4 regions of the Paenibacillus germinis genome follow, and region 1 is predicted to be linked to each of the others. Evidence: riboswitches for the same ligand, from Rfam matches in the RefSeq annotation. Region 1 holds a riboswitch; each other region holds the start of a gene.
What was found. Region 1 has a riboswitch for cyclic di-AMP ahead of GC102_RS26910 (C40 family peptidase). Riboswitches for the same ligand answer to the same signal wherever they lie in the genome.
Positions count from the first base shown of each region.

Region 2: linked by a shared signal. The riboswitch ahead of GC102_RS06770 (hypothetical protein) and the one ahead of GC102_RS26910 (C40 family peptidase) in region 1 are both predicted to bind cyclic di-AMP.
Region 3: linked by a shared signal. The riboswitch ahead of GC102_RS32770 (C40 family peptidase) and the one ahead of GC102_RS26910 (C40 family peptidase) in region 1 are both predicted to bind cyclic di-AMP.
Region 4: linked by a shared signal. The riboswitch ahead of kimA (potassium transporter KimA) and the one ahead of GC102_RS26910 (C40 family peptidase) in region 1 are both predicted to bind cyclic di-AMP.

Region 1 covers NZ_WHOC01000144.1:62,265-64,466, forward strand. The annotation lists gene GC102_RS26905 (hypothetical protein) at 1-26, opposite strand, end outside; gene GC102_RS26910 (C40 family peptidase) at 209-1,099, opposite strand; cyclic di-AMP (ydaO/yuaA leader) riboswitch at 1,102-1,260, opposite strand; gene GC102_RS26915 (MgtC/SapB family protein) at 1,339-2,019, opposite strand; gene GC102_RS26920 (glycerophosphodiester phosphodiesterase) at 2,091-2,202, opposite strand, start outside.
Region 2 covers NZ_WHOC01000028.1:222,814-225,015, reverse strand. The annotation lists gene GC102_RS06775 (PH domain-containing protein) at 1-242, opposite strand, end outside; gene GC102_RS06770 (hypothetical protein) at 639-1,025, opposite strand; cyclic di-AMP (ydaO/yuaA leader) riboswitch at 1,113-1,249, opposite strand; gene gdhA (NADP-specific glutamate dehydrogenase) at 1,512-2,202, shown strand, end outside.
Region 3 covers NZ_WHOC01000168.1:27,224-29,425, forward strand. The annotation lists gene GC102_RS32765 (hypothetical protein) at 7-825, shown strand; cyclic di-AMP (ydaO/yuaA leader) riboswitch at 995-1,133, shown strand; gene GC102_RS32770 (C40 family peptidase) at 1,137-1,613, shown strand; guanidine-I (ykkC/yxkD leader) riboswitch at 1,736-1,838, shown strand; gene sugE (quaternary ammonium compound efflux SMR transporter SugE) at 1,927-2,202, shown strand, end outside.
Region 4 covers NZ_WHOC01000138.1:42,831-45,032, forward strand. The annotation lists gene GC102_RS25645 (ABC transporter substrate-binding protein) at 1-469, opposite strand, end outside; cyclic di-AMP (ydaO/yuaA leader) riboswitch at 803-953, shown strand; gene kimA (potassium transporter KimA) at 1,051-2,202, shown strand, end outside.

The DNA of each region.
Region 1 (2,202 bases):
CAACTTTTCCAGACACTTAATTGCATGCCGTTCGTGTCACCTGCTTTCTTCCAAACATTTCTTCATTATAGGCTAAAAACCATAAAATTTCGATAAAAATCGCAATATTTCGCGCAAAAAAAGAACATCTGCCTTCTATGCTTTCATTCGAAAGATTCATAGAAAACAAATGTTCGATAATTTAATCCTTTTTCATCACACGGCTTATTTACAGAACTCTTTTGGCTCCCACATATCTGGATCCCCAGTATGAACTGGCGAGACTATCTATCCTTACACCTCTAGACGTTGTCGCCGAAATGAATTGATCATTTCCCAGATAAATACCAACGTGATTTACACTGCCTGCTGCAAAAAACACAAGATCCCCAACCTTCAAGTCCGTAACCCTGGTTCCTGCTTCATCGTACATTTGGACCGAAGTTCTGGGTAGATCAATGCCTTTAGCTTCGTACAAATAGCGCACAAATCCGGAACAATCAAACCCTCCGGGTGTTGTGCCTCCCCAAACGTATGGCGTCCCCATGAACGTATTTGCTGTTTGTACGATTTGATCAGACACGGATGGTTTAGCTACCGCTGCTACCTTTGGAGCTGGTGCTGGTGGCGGTGCAATCCAGGCTGGCTTGTGCGACTTGCCATCGACATTCACAATCGCGATACGATTCGCTTCATTCCACTCAATCGGAGAACCGAATGTTTCAGTGATGAATCGCAAGGGTACATACGTATTACCTTGATAAAGCGTCGGACTGCTTTCCAGACTAATCTTCTTGCTGTTCACAATCGCTTGCTTCTCGTCGGTTGTCAGTTGAATCGTCTGCTGCTTGTTGATCAACGTGACCACGATGTCGCTTTCTTGCTTCGCCCAGCCTACTTGATAACCCAATTTCTCAGATAGTACTCGCAGTGGAACTTGCAGCGTTCCTGCGTTGTCAATAAATGGCTGTACTTCCGGGAACTGAATCAACTCATCGTTGACCTGGACTTTCACAGTGGATGTAGATGATGCGGCTTGAACCGAGGGAGCGGAAAACAGAGATACTGCCGCACAAACAAGTGCGCATGAACAAATAAAGCTTTTTGTAAAAAGTTTCAAAAATTGTTCCTCCTTGAAGCCTCCGAGGTTAGTTGACGGGTTCGGGAAGAGGTTTCCCTAGCGCGCTCAGTTTATTAAACAGCTGAGCATTCATTCACCCCAAATAAAGAAGTCCCCCGTACCAGAGCTTTTGCTGCTCCGAGATTCGGCATTTTTTGTCTATGTTAGACTAGCATAGTTGGTCTATTAGTTTCAACTTTTGTATAGTGGTAATTGTTTCCACGGGATAGCCTCACGTATTAATTGCTTATCGTTTCAACTTCGGCTGCGAGCACATATTTGATCTTCTTGATTTTGCTGTAGACAGTTGTCGTACGATGTTTGTCTGCTGTGGAAATGACCAACTGAATTTGTTGGTTCTCGTTCAAGTCCTTAATTTTGATATGTTTCACCTTCATGTATTCTTCGCTGATTTGATCGATAAGTGTGGACATGTCCCCTTCAGGACTGAAAATAATATTGATCGCCAAGTCCTTCTCCCTCAGCTTTTGTGGGCCAAGCAGCTTGATAAAAATCGGAAACAGATTGATAGCGAAAATAATAAGAATAACAGCCAAAGTCGCCTCTTGATAAAATCCTGCTCCCGTTGCGATGCCAAGAGCGGAAGCCGCCCATACCAATGCCGCGGTCGTAAGTCCAGAAATAATCTCATTACTTCGTCTTAAAATAACGCCAGCCCCAATAAAGCCTACCCCGCTAATGATTTGAGCCGCTAGCCTCATAGGATCCATATTCGTATATCCAGGGATGGAGTACTTTTGAACGGCTCCTATCGATACAATAGTGATTAAGCAGCTAGCCACCGAAATCACCATACTCGTTTTCATACCCAATGGTTTATGCTTGAGTTGACGGTCAATCCCAATCAACAGACCTAATAACAGCGCCATCCCTAGTTTCTCCAAAACAAGAAGACTCATTTCATGTCCCCATTCCTAAAGATAAAATGAAAGGTAAAGCCCCGGAAACCGGGGCTTCGCATAGAAATTTTTCACTTGGAATCCTGCGTTTGCAACAAATCTTTTAATCTTCCAGGGAAGTCCGTAATAATACCCGAAACCCCAAACCCGGTTAGATGCAGCAGATCATTTACTTCATTTGCT
Region 2 (2,202 bases), on a different contig from region 1:
GTGTGGTAGCTGTAACGTTTCAGCATACGCTTGCTGCTAATAGCACTATCTCCATCAAGGTGGATTAGGGCAAGGTTGGTAAAGCAGTATTCGTCTTTCTTCGACTTAATGATGAAGAAAATCTTCTCGCCATCCTCATGCATGACATAATCATCTGAATCTACTTTGTCGAAATCACTCGGACTAATTACCTTACCGATATCACTTAAACCTAATGCATCTGCCGCAAACTTCTTGAACAATGGAATCATCCTCTCATTTTGGAAATAAGGATAAGTCGGTATCCAACTCGGGATTTAGAAAAACCGATCCTTAGTGTTACCCTATTATACATTAATGGTAGATTTTACATAAGTAGTTGGATTGCAGTGATTAGAGTGATATGATTCCTGATTATTTCAAGGCTCTTATTCTATTCTCAAATTACAAGTCACAATAGGCGATAGCATTAAAACTTTCCGGACCGATCCGAATTGGCTGCGTGCTGTTAGAACTTACAAACGCGGAATATTGGCTTACAACGAAGACCTTGATGAAACTGCCGGATAAGAGAGTCATAGATCACCGACTAATGCAATACTAAAAAGCAGCTTCTTCGCAGAGGCTGCTTTTTAATTTTGTTTTTCGGCTAGAAACCATCATATAATACTGCTTCTGATGTACTCTCTGAGACAAGGATACGGACCACCAAAAATATGAGCCATGGTTACGATAAATTTATGATGTTCCTCCCAAATTTTCGGGGAAATGCCGACGCGATTGGCTAGTAATTGTTGAACTGCTAATTCACTTTCCGAACTTAGTTGGTTTAGCAAGTCATTGTTTTGTCCGACTGTTTTGCTTATTTCCAATAAAGCCTGTGTTTCGACACCTGATGGCCGATACGCCAAATTCGAAAATTGAATGTCAAACTCCTCCAGCCGTCGCTTTAAGTGAAGAATCTCATCTTGACGTTGTACAGAAGTGTTTGATCTTTTCAATTGAAAAAGCTTCTTCACCTCTTTGGTAACTCTCTTAATAAACATGTCTAATTCCTCCTTTTTTCTCTTGAACGAAAAAAGGAAGCGAGGGAATAGAGTCCTAAAATATAAAGGACACTTTTAATATTTCTATCATTTTCTTTCCACGCTGACGAAGTTAGCTGACGGATTCGGGTTGAAAGCTAACCCTAACACTTAAAAAGTGTACTCACCCCAGAAAACTTGGTTCCCCCGCTTCTTTAATCTAAAGAATTAAGCGTAGTATGATTCATTCTTATTTTATCAATTTACCCCAATACATATCTAGAAACAATAGTAATATTTACTTATATTTTTTATGTCATCAGTCTTGTACCTAGTAACGGAGCATGGATGTCATGTTATTTTATTTCATACCAAATGAGCACTTGATTAACACATCTAGGTAAGCTTACATGACATGTAAATTTTAATTGCTCAATTGCCCAGGATAAGGTAAAACTATACTATTAGACATTTTTAATATAACTGATTGTGAAGGTGGATGAGGTTGTGATTGTTCAAGTGGATAATGAGGTAGTTGCAAGGGAATATGTACATGTCGTTTACGAAACCGTAGTCAAACGTAATCCTTATGAGTATGAGTTCCATCAAGCTGTGAAGGAGATTTTAGAGTCGCTGATCCCGGTTCTCTCAAAGCATCCGAAGTATATGAAATCAGGTATTCTTGAGCGGATCGTGGAACCAGAGCGCTTAATCACTTTCCGCGTGCCATGGGTAGATGACCAAGGGATTACGCAAGTTAATCGTGGTTTTCGTGTTCAATTTAACAGTGCGATTGGGCCGTACAAGGGTGGGTTGCGTTTTCATCCCTCCGTTAACGCTAGCATTATTAAATTTCTTGGATTCGAGCAAACTTTCAAAAACTCCCTTACAGGCCAGCCGATCGGCGGCGGTAAAGGCGGTTCCGATTTCGATCCTAAAGGAAAGTCCGATAATGAAATCATGCGCTTTACTCAAAGTTTCATGACAGAGCTCTATAAATATATGGGTCCGGACACTGATGTTCCGGCAGGAGACATTGGCGTAGGCGCACGCGAAATTGGTTACATGTTCGGTCAGTACAAGAGAATTCGCGGTGCTCACGAGGCTGGTGTACTGACAGGAAAAGGGATCATCTATGGAGGCAGCTTGGGACGTACCGAAGCGACTGGGTATGGATGTGTTTACTTTGTGAATGAAA
Region 3 (2,202 bases), on a different contig from region 1:
ACAACTGTGGCAACTTATATCAAGTCTGGCTTCAGGGCGGCTTTACGGCAACCTTTCGCCACGATCGTCTTGTTCCTGTATCAGATGGGCTGGGGCATCCTGCTGTATAAGCTTGTACAGGGTGTTCTCGTCCCTCTCATGCACCGCTATCCTGGTGGCGAGCAACCGAAGCAAGCGCTGCAGCTATTTCTAGCTGAAGGACAGTTCCAACTTGTCAAAACCGATCTTAGCCATTCCTACCTTTGGTGGCTGGCTGCTCTACTTGTTGTTCGCATGCTGCTCACTCCAATATTGAATAGCGGCGTCTACTACTCGCTGACCCATTCCCAGCAAAATGCCGGCTATCGCTTTTTCCGAGGCATAAAGGAGCTTATGCTCCCATTCCTAATCGCATATGTCGTTCGAATCTCGCTTTCTTTGCTGCCGCTCATATGGCTGTTTCCTAAAGCGCAAAAACAATTCGCACATACCACATCGTATGAGCAAGCGGCCCTCCAATTACTGCCTTGGCTTCTCGGCATGCTCGTCTATGGCTTTCTCTTACATCTTCTTTTTATGTACGTGCAGTTCGCGATTGCTGCCAAACTTGGCATTTTATCCACCGTCATCACTTTCGTTCGCTCTTTGCTTCCTATTATCGGGCTTGCACTTATCCTCCTAATCGCCTCAGGACTATTGGCAGGGGTCACAGTCACTGCAACTTACATTTGGGCAGGTCTGGTAGCACTAATCATTTATCAGCTCTTTCCGCTTTTCCACATTTTCTTCCAAATGTGGGCCATAACTTCCCAATATCAGCTTCTATCTGCCAAAATGAACGGCTAAGTGCATATAAATAAGCTGAAATTAGCACATTTTCTTCTCCCCCCTTGCAAAAGGGGCTTTTTTTTGTTTATTTCCCTAATAAACTTGCATATTTTAATGAGTAGACTCATAGAAAAGGAGGATTTTAAATGTTTATGACGAATTACAAGGACTAGCATCAAAAAAAACCAAATATTTCATGCCGAATTCCTCATTTCTTGGGGAAACGGGGGAACCACACCGGGTGAATTGATCTTGCAAGACAGGGATCATAGGGAACCTTCAACCGAACCCTCCAGCTAACCTCGTAGGCACCGGAAGGAGACAAGCAGTTGAAAAAGATTGTTGCTCTTGTTTTTAGCCTTGTTTTGTTTTTGAGTATCGGTTTAGGAAGCGTGTCAGCGGCCCAATCCACTTTGGATGAAACGGTTGACGGATTGCTCGGAATTCCGTACAGAACGGCAGGAACAACCACAAAGGGCTTTGATTGCTCTGGTTTTACCTCATACGTTTTCGACAAATTCGGCATTGATCTTCCTCATAGCTCATCATCTCAAAATAAAGAAGGCTTCTGGGTTGACAAAAAAGATCTTCGTAAAGGTGATCTTGTGTTCTTTGACACAAGCGGCGGCAATGGCATTTCTCACGTTGGTATCTATCTTGGAAACGGTGAATTCATTCACTCTGCTTCCGATGAAGGTATAGTGAAAAGCAAACTTAGCCAATCTTATTACGCGAAGCGGTATGTATCAGCCAGACGAGTTCTGTGGGATGATATCTACAATCAACTAACTGCTGAATCCAAGTAAACTCTGCAAGACTCATGAATAAAGCCCGGACAAGCCCCGCTCGAAAGAGCAGCTTTCAGGGCTTTTATTCATTTGCAAATCTTGTAACTTGACATCGTATGTTAGCCGTTCTATAATAACGGCATATTGTTTTCTAGGGTTCCGTGGCGTTCATCGTCAGACTGGTCCGAGGGGAAACACGCAGCGAATACGCTGTGGTCACGGAGGGGAAAAAGCCCGGGAGTCATATCGCTTTAGCGATATAACTTCCAGGCTTTTTCCTTTTTTGCGGCATAATAGGTACGTATAAGAAATTTAAGAGGAGTGATTCATCATGGCATGGTTATATCTCGTTATTGCAGGTGTATTTGAGGTACTTTGGGCGATCTCGTTGAAATTTTCGAATGGTTTTACACGTTTAGTTCCTTCCCTCGTCACGATCGCAGGGATGATTGTAAGTTTCTATTTTTTAGCGGTAGCAACAAAAACTCTCCCTATAGGCACAGCATACGCGGCTTGGACCGGAATTGGTGCTGTCGGCGCGATTATAATCGGCACCCTCTTTCTAGATGAACCCATTAGTTTAACAAGGATCTTGTTCATGATTCTG
Region 4 (2,202 bases), on a different contig from region 1:
GCCCGTAGGGTATGTAATATGGCTTGTCGTCAATGTATTCAGCTGCCATTTTGGCACTATCGTTCAACGTCTTGTAATTCTCCCACTTCGTTGTAAACGGTTTCAGATCTTCAATAAATTTATTCGTTACAAATTGTTTTGCGGTATTATCGCGAACCTCGAGAACATCCAAACTTTCTTTCGCACCTAGCATAGCAGCGATCTTCGTATCCGCATTCTGAAGCGGCGGCGAGATTAACTCTACTTTAATGGTTGGATTTTGCTTCTCAAATTCGCCGAGCATGTTTTTAAGAAGTGTTGTTCTTTCAGGGCTGGTCAAACTCTCTATCATTTTTAGTGTAACGGTCTCTTTCTTGTCTCCGCCCGCGTTGCCCTTCTTCTCATCCGATGAGCAGCCTGCGAGTATCCCTCCTGCTAACATGACAATGGTTAACCCTGTGATAGACATCTTCTTTCCAATAACAGTCATACATGTGACCTCCCTTTAAATTTTTTTAGTTCGATATAACTGTATGTCTATATAGCTATATAGCTGTATAGCTATCATACAGCTAAATCTTAAAGTAGTTGTATTTTTCTGTCAAGCGTAAAAAAAGACGAATCCACCGGTGATGCTCGACCCGGGCGATTCGCCAAATGTTTAAAAAACCATGATGGAATCAGAGAATGGAAGTAAATCAACGAATCGTATGATTGTAAGCGAATTATTGAGTGAATGTAGAGGTTGGAGTTATATTTTTAAGTTTTTTCAATCCTTTACTATGCCGCAAGAAGAGAGTAGTATTCAACTCGTACGTTACAGTTGAATATTTCGCTTAATTTTCTTATTAGAAAAGCGGGGGAACCAAAAGTTTCATGGGGTGAGTAAAGGTGCTTAAGTGTGGCACCATTTAGGGCAGATTCTCGCGGCCCGAACCCGACAGCTAACCTCGTAAGCGACCGTGGGAAGGAGAACATGTGTATAAACACAAGGTCTATCCTTGTGTTTTTTTGCGTCCTAAAACGCAAGTTTACGTCAGATATTAGGTTTAATTGGAGGAACTATCACGAATGACAAGCGACTCATTAAAAAAAATTATGTTTGGAAAACCGCTTAAATCCAGCGAAATGGAATCCGAAAAATTGCCGGTTTGGAAGGGACTTCCAATCCTTTCCTCGGACGCCTTATCATCGGTTTCCTATGGGACTGAGCAGATTCTTTTGGAACTCGCGACTGTTGGGATTGCCGCTTTTGCGTTCTCTTTGCCCATTGCGATATCTATTATTGCTCTGATTATGCTGCTAGTTTTGAGCTATAGACAAGTGATTGAGGCCTACCCGCAAGGCGGCGGAGCTTATATGGTTTCCAAAGAAAACCTAGGTATGGTGTGGGGAAGGCTGACTGGGGTTTCGCTGCTTATAGACTATACACTTACCGTTGCCGTTTCGATCTCTGCCGGCGTGCAGGCAATTACGTCAGCTTTTCCATCGGCGGTACCGTATATTGTTCCGATTACTTTGGTTCTCGTGTGGATCATGGTTTGGCTAAATTTACGAGGAACTTCGGAATCAGGTACGATTTTCGCGATTCCAACGTACTTTTTTATTCTTTGTATTTTACTGCTAGTGGGCAAAGGCACATACGATATGCTGACGGGATCCATTAATACGCATCCCATAGCGTTTGCTCCGAGCTCAATGACGAGTTCATTAACGTTATTCGTCCTTTTAAAAGCATTTTCCTCCGGGTGTTCAGCGGTGACAGGGATCGAGGCCATCTCCGATGCCGTGCCGCATTTCCGCTCACCATCTGTGAAAAACGCGAAGCGTACGTTAGTATCCTTAGGGACACTTTTGGCTATCGTGTTTGGAGGAGTAACGCTGTTGGCTTTGGGTTATGGTATTGTACCTGATCATAATGGTCATACATCTGTATTATCGATGGTGACAGAGCAGGCATTTGGTCGTGGGGTGATGTACTACGCTACTCAAATTGGTACTATGCTCATTCTGGTTTTGGCTGCTAATACTAGCTTCAACGGCTTTCCAATCTTAGCATCCATTATGGCACAGGATAAAAACTTTCCGCGTATGTTCTCCTTCCGAGGAGACCGACTTTCGTTTCATTATGGTATTATCACACTTGGTGTGCTGGCCAGTATTCTTCTGATTGGTTTCAAAGGTAAGACCGATGCACTCATTCCTCTATATGCGATAGGCGTG